DNA from 2 places in the Parashewanella sp. 2210YD4-3 genome. Region 2 is predicted to be linked to the other one. Evidence: predicted binding sites of a transcription regulator. Region 2 holds the regulator's gene; the other holds the start of a gene.

Region 1 (8,207 bases), on a different contig from region 2:
CTTGTGGAGAAACAAGCCTCACTAGTTCTATAGCTATGATGCGAAGCTAACTCTTTTTGTTTTTGCGCATTATAAATTTGATATTCTTCTCTTGTCATTTGTCCGCTAACTTTATCAAACTCATCACTTACATCTGATTTAACGTAAATTTTTATAATTTTCTTTGGTTCATTATCTGTTTTATCACTTGTTTCTGCCCCTTCAGAAGAAGTTGCAATTTTTACTTTTTCTTGTTTTTTATCTTTTACTTTTTCTCTGTGCTTTGCACTTTTCCATTGTTTTTTATCTTGCTTGCTAAAGAAATCATCTAAAGTAACTGATTTTCCTTGGTCTGAAGCATCTTTAGCTTTGTATTCGCCAAGTTGAGAAGTTTTTTGTTGTTCAGGGTTATCACCCAAACTTAATCTCTGAATGGTTTCCTGTAACTCACCTTTACCTATAGTCCCACTTCCACCTGCAGCCATTATTCTAACTCCACAATTGTTTTTTATCGTTATATCAAAATTTTAAGCTCATGGAAGTTAAATAAATTTCATAAAAAAAGGGTGCCAAAATGACACCCTAGTTTTATATTAATAATTGAGAGTTATTTCATCGCCATCAACATATCTTGTGGTTGCTCAAGATATTGCTTCCATAAGTTACAGAAACGAGCAATAGTGCCACCATCAATAACACGATGATCACCAGACCAGCTTACTTGCATGATGCTACGAGCTTCTACTTCACCTTTGTCATTAAAGCGAGGTAGTTTTTGTACTTTACCTAAAGCCACAATCGCCACTTCTGGTTTATTGATGATAGGTGTTGCTACCGTACCGCCCAATGCTCCAATGTTAGAAATGGTGATTGTACCTTGCTTAAGATCAGCAGGAGCCACGCGACCACTGCGTGAGTCATTGGTTAAGCGGGTAATATCCGCAGCTACTTCTAAGATGCTCTTAGCTTGAACATCTTTAACATTAGGTACAAGCAGACCCACTTTAGAATCTACCGCCATACCAATGTTGTGGCTCGCAAGATACGTCAGTTCACTGCATTCTTCATTCACACGGCTGTTAACGATTGGGTATTCGTTAATGGCAAGTGAGAGCGCTTTCATGAAGAACGGCATCATCGTCAGCTTTAACTCATCTGACGAATATCTGTCTTTCATCTCTTTACGTAATGCCATCAAATCAGTCATGTCGATTTCATCGCAATAGGTAAAGTGAGGAATGGTCGAAACTGACTCTTGCATCATCTTCGCCATTACCGCTTTAACGCCTTTAATTGGCTCGACTCTATCTGCAGCTGTAGTAACTGGAACCATAGCGTGAGATGCATCAACTTCAGCCACTTGCTGTGCGACTGGAGCAGCCTTACCACCAGCAAGATGCACTTCAATGTCTTTCTTGTAAACTCGACCGTTTTTACCCGTACCTTTTATTGTACTGATATCAAGGTCGTGCATACGCGCCATACGACGAACAGCAGGACTTGCTAACGCTTTACCTTGACGAACAGGCTCAGAGTGAGTGGTTTGCGCTTTTACTTCGCTAGCAGCTTCAGTTGTTACTGATGCAGCTGCATTGCCCTCACCTTCAACCTCAATGGCAAACAGAGGTTGATGAACGATCGCAATTTCACCCTTCGCATAATACAGCTTGGCAATTTTACCCTGCTTCATTGCTGGAATTTGGACTAGGGCTTTATCTGTCATTACATCGGCAATAGGTTGATCTTCAATTACTTCATCGCCTTCTTCAACTAACCAGTCAACCAATTCACACTCAACGATTCCTTCACCAATATCAGGAAGTAGGAAGTCTTCGATTTGAGTTCCTGAAGCAACAACAGGCGCGGCTTCTACAGCTTGCTCAGTAGGTACAGGAGTCGATTCTCCCTCGCCTTCTACTTCAACTGCGTATAACGGCTGATGAACAATCGCGATTTCACCTTTAGCATAATAAAGCTTTACGATTTTACCTGGATTTGGAGCAGGAATTTGAACCAAGGCTTTATCGGTCATTACGTCAGCAATCGGCTGATCTTCAACAACAATATCACCTTCTTCAACTAGCCATTCGACCAGCTCACATTCAACAACGCCTTCTCCAATATCCGGCAAAATAAAGTCTTTGATCATGTCGGACTCCCTAGAAGTTCATTGTTGATTTTATTGCTTCATACGTTTTTAACGCATCAGGCATGTATTCTTTTTCGTGGATCAGTGGGTATGGTGTATCCAAACCACAAACACGAGAAATTGGAGATTCTAGATATAAGAAACATTCTTGCTGAATCGTAGCTGCAATCTCACCCGCAAAGCCACCAGTTAGCGGTGCTTCATGGTTAATTAATAGACGACCTGTTTTTTGAACAGATTCAGCAACCGTATCAACATCCCAAGGCGATAGCGAACGCAAATCAATCACTTCACATGAAATACCATCTTTTGCTGCCATTTCAGCGGCTTTTTCGACGATTTCCATCTGGGCACCCCAAGCAAGAACTGTAATGTCAGTACCTTGTTGTACCACATCAGCTTTGCCCAGTTCGTGTTCGTAATCACCTTCTGGCACTTCGCCTACAGATGCACGATATAAACGCTTAGGCTCAAAGAAAACTACTGGGTTTTTATCACGAATTGACGCTAACAATAGACCTTTCGCTTGCTCAGGGTTTCTTGGCACAACCACTTTCAAACCTGGAGTTTGAGTGAAGTACGCTTCTGGAGACTGCGAATGATAATGACCACCAGCAATACCGCCACCATATGGAGTACGGAAAGTAAGCCCACCTACATTAAATTCGCTACCACTGCGGTATCTGAATTTGGCTGACTCGTTTACGATTTGGTCAAATGCAGGGAAGATATAATCGGCAAACTGGATTTCAGCAACTGGAGTATGACCATTCGCCGCCAAACCGTTAGCAAAACCAGCAATACCTTGCTCAGTTAATGGTGTGTTGAAGCAGCGATCTGGACCAAACTTTTCTTTCAGCCCTGAAGTCGCACGGAATACACCACCAAAATGTCCAACATCTTCACCAAACACCAACATTTTGTTGTTTTTTTCCATCTCGATAGCAAGAGCATCGTTGATGGCTTGCAACATATTCATTTGTTTAGCCATTGCTTAGAATCTCCCTGCTGTCTTCGGATAAGCTTGTGGATATTTATTAACGTGTTCTTTAAGCTCTTTTAACTGCTTTTGAAGCAGTGGCGTTGGCTCGTCGTATACATCATTAATAAGTTCATCAATGTGTGGGGCTTCCACTTTTTCAGATACTTTAACTTGAGCAAGAACTTCTTCACGGTACTTAGCGTACAGTGCTTCGTCTTCTTCTTCGGTTAACCAGCCTTGAGCTAGCATCCAACTTTTGAAACGAGCAACAGGATCTTGTGCGCGCCATACATCTTCTTCTTCTTTTGAACGATAACCCGATGGATCATCTGAAGATGAGTGAGCACCGACACGGTAAGACATCGCTTCAATCAATACAGGCTTATTGTTTTCAACCGCAAAGTCACGAGCTGCTTGAGTAGCGGCTAATACAGCTAACATATCGTTACCGTCAACACGGATGGTATGCATACCATAGCCAACACCACGACTGGCAATACCATTACCTTTGAATTGCTCGTCTGATGGCGTTGAAATTGCGTAACCATTGTTGCGGCAGAAGAATAACGCTGGCGCGCTTAACGTCGCAGCCATATTCAAACCGGCGTGGAAATCACCTTCTGACGCTGCGCCCTCACCGAAGTAACAAATGGAAACGGCTTTATCATTATTCATTTTTAAGCTGTAAGCGACGCCTGTTGCTTGTGGGATCTGTGTGCCAAGCGGAGATGAAACAGTATGGTAGTTTAACTCTTGAGTACCATAATGGATTGGCATTTGACGACCTTTACCTAGGTCTTTTGCGTTACTAAACATTTGATCCATGAACTGTTCAGTCGTAAAACCGCGATAGCGCAACGCAGCGTGTTCACGGTATTGAGCTAAGATAACGTCTCTATCTTCTAGCGCAGCAGCACTTCCCACTACTGCCGCTTCTTCACCTGTACAAGTCATGTAAAAGCTAATGCGACCTTGGCGCTGTGCGCCTAACATACGTTCATCCAATACACGAATAAAAACGCAAGTGTCGTAGATGCGTTTTGCTGTTTCTTCATCGATGCTCGGCAAAACGGCATCTTTGTATACGCTGCCATCAGCTTGTAAGATTCTCAATGTTGGGATGTTTAGTGAATCCCTATCGAGAAAGCTGACGCTATGAACTATTTCATTACTTTGAGTTGCGTTGCTCATAATGTGCTCTGTTCTCCTTGAAATTGAATAAACTTCATTCAATTTCAACTATTCTTATCGGCGGTATGCACCTTACGTTAAGGTATATACCGCTCGCAAGATTTGAGTTGAGTCACACTACAATTTACGTTTAACTCACTTGTATATTTTGCTTTACACGAACATTTATCATTCTAAGATAGGTTCAGTGACAGGCAGCAACATAATTACCGCACGTTGCCCTACAGGGATATTGGCATTCGGGAATACGATCGCTTCTTCGTCATGCTCAATTTTAACTTCCTTTCCGCCCTCAGTGGCTAACACATACCCCTTAGGAAAAGATCTAAAGTTTTCAACGTCATTAGCAAAGTTAAATGCAAAGTCACCATGGTTTTTGTTGATCACTCGACACACTTGATAAAGGTTCACCTTTTCATTATCAAACTTTGACAGCTCAAGGTCAGCACCTGTAATTAAACGAGTAAGCATGGTATGAGTAGCAACAAAACGAGTCATATCGTTTTCGCCAAATGGACGCACTTTACCCAGCTCAACAGTGAAAGCATCGGCTCCATAGCCATTAGACGAAAAATAACTAAACGTCGTTGTTGGTTCGTGATGGAATAAAATGGTATCTACGCCACAGGCTTCTAAAAACATGATCTGTTCAGCCTTATGAGGCTTACCGTGGAGGAAAGGATAGATAGCAAATTTCTCGTGCTTAGACGCTCGAATCGCAGTATGCAAATCGTAATGAATGCGACGACGCTCACCTGTTACTGAGGTATAAAAACGATCAACATATTCTTCAAGCTTTTTAGCTCGAACACGTTCTTTATTTACTAAACCTTCACCGCTTGAATGATTACCACTAAATAAGCGATTCATGTTCTCTTCAACAAAGCGAGTACCGTTGTGAATTGCAGGCGGGTTACCAATCAAAAATAAGGTGCGGTGCTTTACTTTAGTGCTCTGCTCTAGCAATTCTTTAATTAACTGGTTGCAGATCTCGATTGGTGCAGTTTCGTTGCCGTGAACAGCACAAGAAAGCACGATATCTTTGTTACCTGCTTGCTTAGGTTCAAAAACAATGACACCTGTGTCCCAAACATGAACATCAGTGTGGTCAGCAAGTTCGAAGGAAAAGGGTTCTGAAATGGTTTCTGGATTTGCAAGGGTCAATGAAAGGAAGTCTTTAGACTGCAGAAGTGTTTGAAGCACGTTCAACTCCTAGTGTTTGTTTGTGTCGTCTTTGAAATAAAAAGACGACATTCGATTTCTTATATTTCTTAGTGAGCGATCCTAACACAAATCAAACATTGAACGATCGGAAGTTAATTTGAAAAAAACACTTGATTTCATAAATCACAAAAAGCAATATAGACGTCTAGACAGTTAGACATTTATTAAAATAGTTAGAGTGTGAGAAAAATGGCATTAGCGACTTTTGGGGCAGGCTGCTTTTGGGGCGTAGAGTACTTCTTTAGACAAATTGATGGCGTTATTAATGCCACCAGTGGCTACATGGGTGGCGACGTGAATAAAACACGCTATGAAGAGATAAAGTTCGGTGACACTGGTCATGCCGAAGTGGTACAAGTTGAATATGATTCATCAGTTGTAAATTACGAAGAGCTGTTAACCGTATTTTGGAGTAATCACAATCCAACAACATTGAACCAACAAGGCGAAGATGTTGGTCACCAATACCGTAGTGTGATTTTTTATCATGATAAACAGCAACGTGAATTAGCTGAAAAGTCAAAGCAAGAATTGATTGCCAGTGGTAAATGGGGCGAGCGTAAAATCGTTACTGAAATTGTCGGAAAACAAGAGTTTATTGCCGCTGAAGATTACCACCAAAATTATCTTATTAAAAATGACTTACCAAGTTGTCACGTGAGTTTTTAGATCTGCAGTATAAATAAGCAGTCTTAGAGCTTGATACTGAACAGTTAAGATAAATATCAAACAAATTATCATCGCTCCTGCGAATGCAGGAGCCTAGTGACTTTTATTCAAGAAAGAAAGTCACTGGATACCTGCCTACGCAGGTATGACGCTTTCAGATATATGATTGGCATTAGCTTTTAGAGCTGCTTATTCTCTTTCCTGTCAAGTTAAACATCAAACCTATCTGCATTCATAACCTTAGTCCAAGCAGCAGCAAAATCTTCAACAAACTTTTGCTTGTTATCGTCTTGAGCATAGACTTCTGCATAAGCACGTAGGATTGAATTCGAACCAAAGACAAGATCGACTCTTGTGGCTGTCCACTTTACTTCATCAGTAGCTCTGCTTTTGATCTCATACGAATTTTTCCCCGTAGGCACCCAACGGTAATTCATATCAGTAAGATTGACAAAAAAGTCGTTAGTTAACGCCCCTTCTCTATCGGTAAGTACACCAAGCTTAGAGCCATTATAATTAGTTCCAATCACTCGCATACCACCTATCAACACGGTCATTTCACAAGCGGTTAAGCCCATGAGTTGAGTGCGGTCTAACAGCATTTCCTCTGGCTTAACAAGGTAATCATCTTTCAACCAATTACGATACCCATCATGTAACGGTTCAAGTACTTCAAATGATTCTGAGTCCGTCATGGCATCTGTAGCATCACCACGACCAGCCGTGAATGGAACCTTAATTTCAACTCCAGCCGCCTTTGCCGCTTGTTCAATCCCAAGGTTACCTGCAATGACAATGACATCTGCAACACTCGCACCGCTTTCCAGCGCAATGGGTTCAAGTACTTTTAGCACTCTCGCCAATCTTTCTGGTTCATTTCCTGCCCAATTGCTTTGAGGAGACAAACGAATACGAGCGCCATTAGCTCCACCTCGTTTATCAGATTGCCTAAAGGTTCTAGCGCTATCCCATGCGGTAGCAACCATTTCATTTAAAGTTAAATCACTGGCTGCGATTTTGGCTTTTACAGCTTCAACATCGTAGTGAGTATTACCCGCTGGGATAGGATCTTGCCAAATCAACTCTTCTCGTGGCACATCAGGCCCAATGTATCTGGCTTTTGGCCCCATATCTCTATGGGTGAGCTTAAACCAAGCTCGTGCAAACACCTCAGAGAAATACTCAGGGTCATTGTAAAAACGTTCGGATATCTTTTTGTACTCAGGATCAATCTTTAAAGCCATGTCAGCATCTGTCATTACAGGGTTATGGCGAACACTAGAGTCTTCAACATCAACAGGTTTATCTGCTTCTTTGATATTAGTTGGTTCCCACTGCCACGCGCCTGCAGGGCTTTTCTTTAATTCCCACTCTAAATTAAGTAAGAGTTCAAAATAGCCGTTATCCCATTTTGTAGGATGCGTCGTCCATGCTCCTTCTAATCCACTGGTTACCGTGTTACTTCCAACACCACCCTCTTTTATCCAGCCAAAGCCTTGATTTTCTATACTTGCCGCTTCGGGCTCTTCACCAAGTAAAGACGCGTCACCATTGCCATGGCACTTACCAACGGTATGCCCACCAGCAGTTAGTGCGACGGTTTCTTCATCATTCATAGCCATGCGCTCAAAGGTAACACGCATGTCTTTTGCTGTTTTTAAAGGGTCTGGTTTTCCGTCTACCCCTTCAGGGTTCACATAAATAAGTCCCATCATTACTGCAGCTAACGGGTTTTCTAAATCCCGCTCTCCGGAATAGCGACTGTTTTCAGATCCCGTTGGCGCTAACCATTCTTTCTCCGAACCCCAATAGGTATCTTTTTCTGGATGCCAAATATCTTCACGACCGAAGCCAAAACCAAATGTTTTTAGTCCCATAGATTCATAGGCGATAGTTCCAGCATAAGCAATCAGATCCGCCCAACTTAACTTATTACCGTACTTCTTTTTTATCGGCCAAAGTAATCTTCTTGCTTTATCTAAATTGGTGTTATCAGGCCAAGAGTTAAGAGGA
Region 2 (8,207 bases):
AGCAACAACCCACTGAAGATTTAGTTACCGATCCAGAGTATGCCATTCCAACCAGTGATTTAGCCGATTTATTAACCTCGTTACCAGGAGCCAATGTTAATGGCAACGGCCCTATCAGTAAAATTGCGCAATATCGTGGCCTTTATGGCGATCACATTGCGACTAAAGTTGATGGCCTGACCTTAGCGGGAGCGGGGCCAAATAGTATGGATGCGCCAATGAGTTACGCTAGTGTGTTACTGACAGAGTCCATTGAAATGGTTCGTGGTATCGCGCCAGTGAGTAGCGGAGTGGATACACTTGGCGGCAGCTTAACCGTGAATACTGTTAACCCTGAAGTTGGTGGACAATGGTTACACACATTAGGACAGTATACGGATAATGGTCAGCAGTCCCATTTAGGTGCATTAGGTAACGTAAGCTGGGGACAGCAAGCTTTATTGCTGCATATTGAACAAGCAAAGGGTAATAAAGCCGCTAAAGACGGTGCTGGTCGTCGAATATTACCTGGTGTTTATTATAAATCTCAAATTGGGGCAAAATATTTGTTCGAAGTTAGCCCTAATCATCAACTGATGTTTAACTATTCTGGCGTAAACACAGGTGACTCAGCAACGCCGGCGTTACCGATGGACATAGATTTTATCGATACGGATCGCTACAAACTTTCTGGATTCTCTGAACTGGATTGGGGGCAAATAGAGTGGCATATTGGGTGGCAAAATGCCCGTCATGGGATGGCTAATAATCTGCTTCGCCCAGTAAAAAGTCCGATGATGGCTCGTTACAACCGTGCCGATAGCACGGGTATTGATGGCAATATTTCATTTACTTTAGCGCAGTGGCAATTCGGCTTGGACTATCAGCAGAGTGTTCATGATTCGATGATCACTAATCCTAATAATGCCATGATGAGAGTGCATAATTTTAATGATGTCGAAGAGCAAACTTTAAGCGCTTTTGGTGAATGGAATCAAAAAGTAGGAAAGCATCATTGGCAACTAGGGGGGCGTGTAAAGCAATACCGAAGTGATGCTGGTGACGTTGCTCATTCTATGGCAATGATGAATCCGAACATTAAAGCCTTGCGTGATAAATTCAACCAATCTAAACGTAATCAGAATGAAGTTGGTGTTGACCTTGTGGCGCAATGGTTATATCAAGCGAATGATGAAATAAGCTGGCGAGTGAGTGCTGCACGTAAACAATCGAACCCGAGTTATCAACAGCGCTATTTATGGGTGCCAATGCAAGCGACAGGTGGGCTGGCTGATGGCCGTACCTATATTGGACAAACAGATTTGAAACTGGAAACGGCTCATCAATTTGAATTTGGATTAGATCTAAACGCTAAGGGCTTTAGCGTTGCACCTAGAGTGTTTTGGCAGCAAATTGACAATTATGTACAAGGGGTAGCCGTTACTGATCCGCAAGTAAAAATGGTGGCAATGATGATGGGGGATAAAGCCCCATTACAGTTTGCCAATACTGATGCCGAGCTATACGGTTTTGATATTGAGGCTCAATATCAAATTAATGAGAATTGGCAGCTGAATATGATCAGCAGTTACACTCGTGGTAAGCGAACTGATATTGATGATAACTTATACCGTTTAGCACCATTATCAGGCTCTGTGTCGTTAAGTTATCAGCAGCATAACTGGCGTACTCAGGTGATATGGCGTGGTGCAGCGAGTCAGGATAAAGTATCAAGTATTCAAAGCGAGCAAAGCACATCAGGTTATGGCGTAATGAACCTGTTAACCGCTTACGAAACTGACCAATGGTTGCTGAAAGTTGGAGTAAGCAATGTATTTGATAAAGAATACCAAGATCATTTAGCCGGTTATAATCGAGTAATGGGAAGTGATATTGCTACTGGCGAGCGTTTACCCGGCTATGGTCGTCAAGTTTGGGCTTCGATTCTTTACAGCTTTTAGAACATAATATTTCTGTGCTCAGTTGTTGCTTGCAGTTTAATAACGATTACGCGTGTATATCTATTTGTTAGCTGTTTAGATAGATGGCGCTTTTTAGGCGTAATTGTTGACTTGTTTTGAATTTCTGAGCTTTTTTCACGATCAAGGTAAGTGTAATTTCTGATTACCCTTAAAGGTAATTTAATTACCGATATGGGTGTAAAGCTAGCGAAGTAGAGACAAATTGCTCGATCTGCTTTTGATAATTCTGTTAATGGAATTTTTATGTCATGTTTACAGGAATTGACTGTGCAAGAAACAGAAGATATTTGATCATGCTGATGATACGATAAAATTAATTGATCAGAAGATGATATTCTTGTGATCGTGTAACAAATTGATCTCACCCCTTTGGCGCCAGATTTCGCTTCGCCAGTCAAATTTATCAATACAGAAGTAATCCAGTCATGCTTAAAATCTAAAGAAAATGTATCTTGAATCGAATAAGAAATGCTGTGATGCTGGGGCTCAATCATTTATTGCCAAGTTTAGGGTTAACATCCTAATATGGTAATTCGCCCATGCTTAACTCAGTTTGAATAACATCAACTCAAACCGGTTTTTTGGCGAGCTTTCTTTGAAGAGTACGGCGATGCATCCCCAATTGTCTTGCAGTCGCTGAAACATTGCCTTCATTAGCATTAAGTACTTGCTGAATGTGTTCCCATTCTAAACGCTTTGGGTTCATCACTTCATCTTCGTCTACAAGTTGGTTAACTTCAACTTTTTGCTCGTTTAAGGCCAGTAGTAAGGTTTGGGTATCAGCAGGTTTGGTGAGATAATTGTCCGCCCCTAAGCGAATGGCTTCAACAGCGGTAGCGATGCTGGCAAAGCCGGTTAGTAATATGATTTTGGCTTTGGGTAATAGGGCTCTGAGTGGTTGTATTAAATTTAAGCCGTTTTCTTCTTCTAGTTTCATATCCAGTAAAATATGACTCGGCTGGTGTTGTCTTGCCAGCAATAATGCTTGCGTTCTGTTGTGACAGGCTTCTACTTCAAAACCATGATTACTTAATCGTCTTTGTAAAATTAACGCTAAGCTGGCGTCATCTTCGATAATAAGTAACTTATTCATAGTTTGAATCTTCGGTTTCTGTGGTTGTAGGTAAGGTTATCGTAGCAATGCAGCCTTGTGTTGGGTGTTCAGTTAAGCTCAAAGACCCAAGGTTTCGTTCTAAGCTTGCATGAGTAAGCATTAAAGCTACTCCAAGTCCTTTTTTACTGGGGATAAATTGTTTCCCCAAATAGGGGCGTATGCTTTCGTCAATGCCATTACCAAAATCACGAATTAAGATTTGGCATTCGCCTTGTTGATTATATTGAGTCGATATCTCAATTTTAGATTGTGATATTGCGGCATTTGATGCTTTACCTGCATTATCGATTAGGGTTAAAAGGGCGGGTAAAATGCCATGATCGATACACAGTACTGGTGATGGTTGCTGTATTATTTTCCAATCAATCAGACATTGAGGTAACAGTAATTGCGCCTTTTTCTTCGCATCTTGTAACAAGTCACTGAGTTTAATTTCACGTTTTTTTCCATCTCGTATGGCATCGGTAGCCAGTCGTAATTCTTGTAAGCTGGACTCACATCGAGACAGGTTATTATTGAGTTCCTTAAAGGCTTCTTGTGATGGAGATTGCTTTAATTCGTCTAGCCATAACCGCATTGAGCATAATGGGGTCGCGAGTTGATGCGCCATTTGCGCTGATGAAGCCCCTAAGGCAACCAGTTGCTCTTGCTTAAGTTGTGCTTCGCGCATGGCACTGACCTGCGAATCTCTTTGCTTTAATTTTGCTGAAAACAGCACTAACCCAGTATTGAGTACTACCACAGATAAAATAAAGTTCAGCCACATACCTATGTAATGAGAACTCATGCCCATTTGCGCCATGTGCTTCATATGAGGATCGAAATACAGCATAACGCTATAAACAACACAGTTCATTCCACTAAAGAGCCACGATTTACGAGGGGACATGGTGATGCTTGAGATGGCAATAGGTACGAGTAAAAATGAAATAAAGGCATTAGATGCACCGCCGGTGAGATAAAGCCAGGCTAACCAAAAACTATTATCGATCAGTAAGATAAATAGATGCAGTGTCCCAAATTCTTTAAGGTTATTGATTTTTTTATGGCTGAATAATAAATACCCAAGCTCAATTGAGAACAGGTAAATCAGAATTGCAGATTGATTAGTTAAACCAAACCAGTCACTTAACCCATAACTGAGAACAAGGCGAAATCCCCAGCCCAGATAGCGAGAAAAGGTTAATATCTGCTCAAGTTTATTGATATTTAGGGGATTCATTTGCATTTAAGTCTTATTTAAATGTTTGTTTTTAAAGTTAATTGATGTTGATGAAAAACTAGGAATTAAATGATAACAGTAACTCAGTGATAAATGATGTGTTAAGACAAACTTTGGTTAAAAAAATGCAAATTTCAGTAAACGGATTTTTGCTCGAAGTCGAAGGTGCACTTAGCATTGCTATTAAAAATAGCGATTTTTAATGGCAAAAACCGCTTTATAATTGACTACAAATAGTAAGGGTATAAAATCTTCCTTTAATTATTTAGTTAAATAGGTGAAAAAATGGCCAAGTGGAACGGAGACTATATTAGTCCATACGCAGAACATGGAAAGAAAAGTGAGCAGGTCAAGAAGGTTACCGTATCGATTCCACTAAAAGTGTTAAAAGTGTTAACCGATGAACGTACACGTCGTCAGGTTGGCAACTTACGTCATGCTACGAACAGTGAGCTGCTTTGTGAAGCATTTTTGCATGCTTATACTGGTCAACCACTTCCATCAGATGAAGATTTAGCCAAAAGCCAGCCAGACAGTATTCCAGCTGAAGCTAAAAAAATGATGGATGAAATGGGGATTGAGTGGGAAGATCTTGAGTAACCCATTACCATTAGAATCTTTGTTTGAACAAACGCTGCATCAAGTTGAGTTATGCTATCAACACGCAGAGCAAGTGATGCGGCGTTCATTTCCTCGTCCTGAGGTATGTTTTAAGCTTAGAGGCCGCAGTGCTGGAATGGCACATCTTCATCTCAATAAACTCCGCTTTAACCAACAGATGTTGCGAGATAATGGCGCTGCATTTATCAATGAAGTTGTTCCCCATGAAGTCTGCCATTTGCTTTGTCATCATCTCTATGGGCGAGTAAAGCCTCATGGTAAAGAATGGCAAAGCTTGATGTTGAGTTTGTATCAACAACAGCCAAAGACTACACATAGCTTTGATGTTGTGTATCGACCTCAACAAACGGTGGATTATCGGTGTAATTGTGGTGTAGTGAAATTGACCATTCGACGACATAATAAGGTGGCACGAAATCAAGCGTCATACCGTTGTAAAAATTGTTTGCAAATCTTGATGAGTATATAGCTGCATAAATTTGAATGTAGATGATAGAGAAATTCAGTGAGGGTTAAGCAACATTCTGAAAGAATACATTATCTTGGCTTAACTAATAGCATAATATCTATGGCAGTATCACCATATTCACCACTATCTCCATATATGACAGACGATGACATACAAAACGATGCTCAAAGGCAGAAGATCCACGGTAACAGGAAGGAACTAGCTTTGAATTTGCTTGCATATGCCGTTGTGGTCGGTTCTATTACGAACCCTTCCATTGGAGTCATTTCAATGACTATTCCGGTATTTTTCACGCCGCTTTATCATTATATTGAAGACACAAAAGGTATTCCTGAACCCAAAAATTATAGTGAAGCAGTAATATTGTTTTTCTCAAATCCAGTTCGTGAAGTACCCAAAAAACTCGCAAATTTTTTTAGCTTTTCTTGATTAAAATTAACCAGTTAATAGTATTATAGATTATCTGACAGATAAGATTTTAAGTGTAATATCATCAGAGTGAAGCGAACTATTGTAAAACGGACATTTATGAACATCATTCTGTTAACTCATCAACGAGAGTTATCAAAAAAGACCAATACGGGTGCATTGGTGACAGATGTATTAGAAGAAAGTGCAAAAGTCATTATTTGGGAAAGAACAAATCCATCCCCTGATATATTGACTGCAATAGAAAAAGGCAAGGTAGCATTGCTGTATCCAACAGATGAAAGTACATCTGTGTCAGTAAGTTATGACTTTGATAGTTACATTGTGATCGACGGTACTTGGCAGGAAGCACGCAAAATTTACAATAAAAGCCCTTACCTTAAAGAATTGCCTAAAGTGAAAATCGAACCATCAAGTACGTCAATATACCAACTAAGGCGTAATCAAAAGCCCAATGGATTATGTACGGCAGAATGTGTTGCAGAGCTATTGAAAGCAAAGGGAAGCGTTATGGCAGCAGAAAAGTTACAGGCCAGGTTAGCCGATTTTGTTTCTAATTCTTAGCGTCTTCATCAATCTGTAAATAATGTTTAGACAGCGCTTTGATTTTGGCCTGATTAATGGCATTTAAGGAATCAAAGTGCTGGTGGATTTGTTTAATTTTGTCTAAATATTTAGGGTTGTCAGCAGGAATATCTTGCCAGTATCGGTTACGTTCAATCTCTTGTAGTTCACCGCCTTTAACCACCTTATTAAAACTGATTTCACGCTTAAGACGAATGATCTCACTGCGGATGAGTTTTAATAACTTGTCACGGCTTACCGTCCCCTTCTCTAATAACATTTTTAAAGGGTCTTCTTTACTTGACTCTTTATCTAGGTCGATTTGATTGATGACGCCAGATTGATACTCGATTTGTTGTCGCTTGTAACCATTCGGGCAAGTCGTTTGGGTATAAACCACTTTTTCACCCAGCGTACATTTTAAGAAGCTGTTGGCGTGAGCTAAGGGACAAAGTAACAGCATAAGCAGAGTGACGACAAACCTAGCCATTGGGAGTGATTCCTTTCATGTTTATCCTTTATTTAGAGCCGTCATTTGCCCTAATACTGCTCAAGTATTTGTTAACTAGTTCAAGCATAATACAAAAAATTGACAGATTACAGAAAATGTTGATTTTTTGACTATACTCAAATTTTGTTATCCGCAAAATGAAGTACAAGGAAGTATGATGAGCGTCGGATCAATTAAACCATCGAATATTCAACAAATCCTATCTCGCCAGCAAGATCGCGCTGACGACAAAAAATTAACCACTAACCAACTTGCCGTTCAAGGTCATATTTTCCGTATCGACCAATTCTTAAAAGACACCGAAAGTCGATTACTATCATTGTTTCAACACGTCGATATATTAGAGAAAAATAATGAAACGCCAGATGATAGTTTTATTGCTGCAATTCCGAACACCATGACAGCGATAACGGATTTGGACAACCTTAAACACCAATTGGATTATCACTGTCAGAAAAACTCTAATGTGATCAAAAAGGTTTCAAAGCTTGATCTTCGTGAGTTGGATGGCGTCGTTAACGCAAGAATGGATTTGGTCAATCAAGCGATTCAGATTGATTGGAAGCAACTTAGTTAACCTCAGCTCTGCATAAGCCAACCTCTACAGCACAGCTACTTATGCGTATTTCAGTGTTAGAACAGCCCGTAATAGACCGGCTATTACGAACTGTTCTGCCTCGAACTACACAAAATTAGCAGCACTGTAGATAAAAGTTTAAGGTTTGTATTGTAAATCAGAATGTTATTGATTTCGTTATACAGAGCTGAGGTTAGTTAACCACAGCTCAAATTAGTCAGAAACAACATCTATAAAGAAATGGCACACCCTTTGGTGTGCCATTTTATATTTGGTCTATTTGCTTCTTTGAAAACACTCGTTATCTATTAGCCTTGCTTTACCCAGCCAAGCGGCCACTAATATCACTAATGATTCATCTTCAGGAGTGATTTTTTGCAGAGTGTCGGCATGACGAACGATCAAGTAATCAGGCGTTAAACCCGCCTCGATAAGGGATGCTTTTGCATGTTCTATCGCAGTATCGATAATAAGGCCGTTTTGCACTTTCTCAACAAACCAATCTAAGGTTTGCTTGATTGCAGCCGCCGTTTCTCTTTGTTTGGTTGTGAGATAATTATTGCGAGAACTCATCGCAAGACCATTGCTTTCACGATAGGTATCAACCCCAATTATGTGAATGGGAAGATCCAAATCTTTAACCATGCTCTTAATGATTGCCAGTTGTTGATAGTCTTTTTGACCGAAAACGGCAACATCTGGCTGCACCATGTTGAATAGCTTTAGCACCACAGTCGCA

What was found. Region 2 encodes MetJ, which represses methionine synthesis genes. Its sites were predicted from a motif close to TAGACGTCTAGACGTCTA; they were not measured.
Region 1: the regulator MetJ is predicted to act here: its motif matches at 5,664-5,681, upstream of msrA (peptide-methionine (S)-S-oxide reductase MsrA).

The regions. Positions count from the first base shown of each region.
Region 1 covers NZ_JBWQOG010000011.1:44,727-52,933, forward strand. Annotated here, with positions in the region: gene AC1EU0_RS15300 (hypothetical protein) at 1-464, opposite strand, end outside; gene AC1EU0_RS15305 (dihydrolipoyllysine-residue acetyltransferase) at 587-2,128, opposite strand; gene AC1EU0_RS15310 (alpha-ketoacid dehydrogenase subunit beta) at 2,139-3,119, opposite strand; gene AC1EU0_RS15315 (thiamine pyrophosphate-dependent dehydrogenase E1 component subunit alpha) at 3,123-4,301, opposite strand; gene astE (succinylglutamate desuccinylase) at 4,470-5,504, opposite strand; gene msrA (peptide-methionine (S)-S-oxide reductase MsrA) at 5,715-6,194, shown strand; gene katG (catalase/peroxidase HPI) at 6,404-8,207, opposite strand, start outside.
Region 2 covers NZ_JBWQOG010000002.1:220,988-229,194, reverse strand. Annotated here, with positions in the region: gene AC1EU0_RS04320 (TonB-dependent receptor plug domain-containing protein) at 1-1,940, shown strand, start outside; gene AC1EU0_RS04315 (response regulator transcription factor) at 2,530-3,054, opposite strand; gene AC1EU0_RS04310 (sensor histidine kinase) at 3,047-4,303, opposite strand; gene metJ (met regulon transcriptional regulator MetJ) at 4,583-4,897, shown strand; gene AC1EU0_RS04300 (SprT family zinc-dependent metalloprotease) at 4,890-5,387, shown strand; gene AC1EU0_RS04295 (hypothetical protein) at 5,487-5,816, shown strand; gene AC1EU0_RS04290 (DTW domain-containing protein) at 5,886-6,380, shown strand; gene AC1EU0_RS04285 (DUF4124 domain-containing protein) at 6,370-6,870, opposite strand; gene AC1EU0_RS04280 (hypothetical protein) at 7,049-7,468, shown strand; gene panC (pantoate--beta-alanine ligase) at 7,745-8,207, opposite strand, start outside.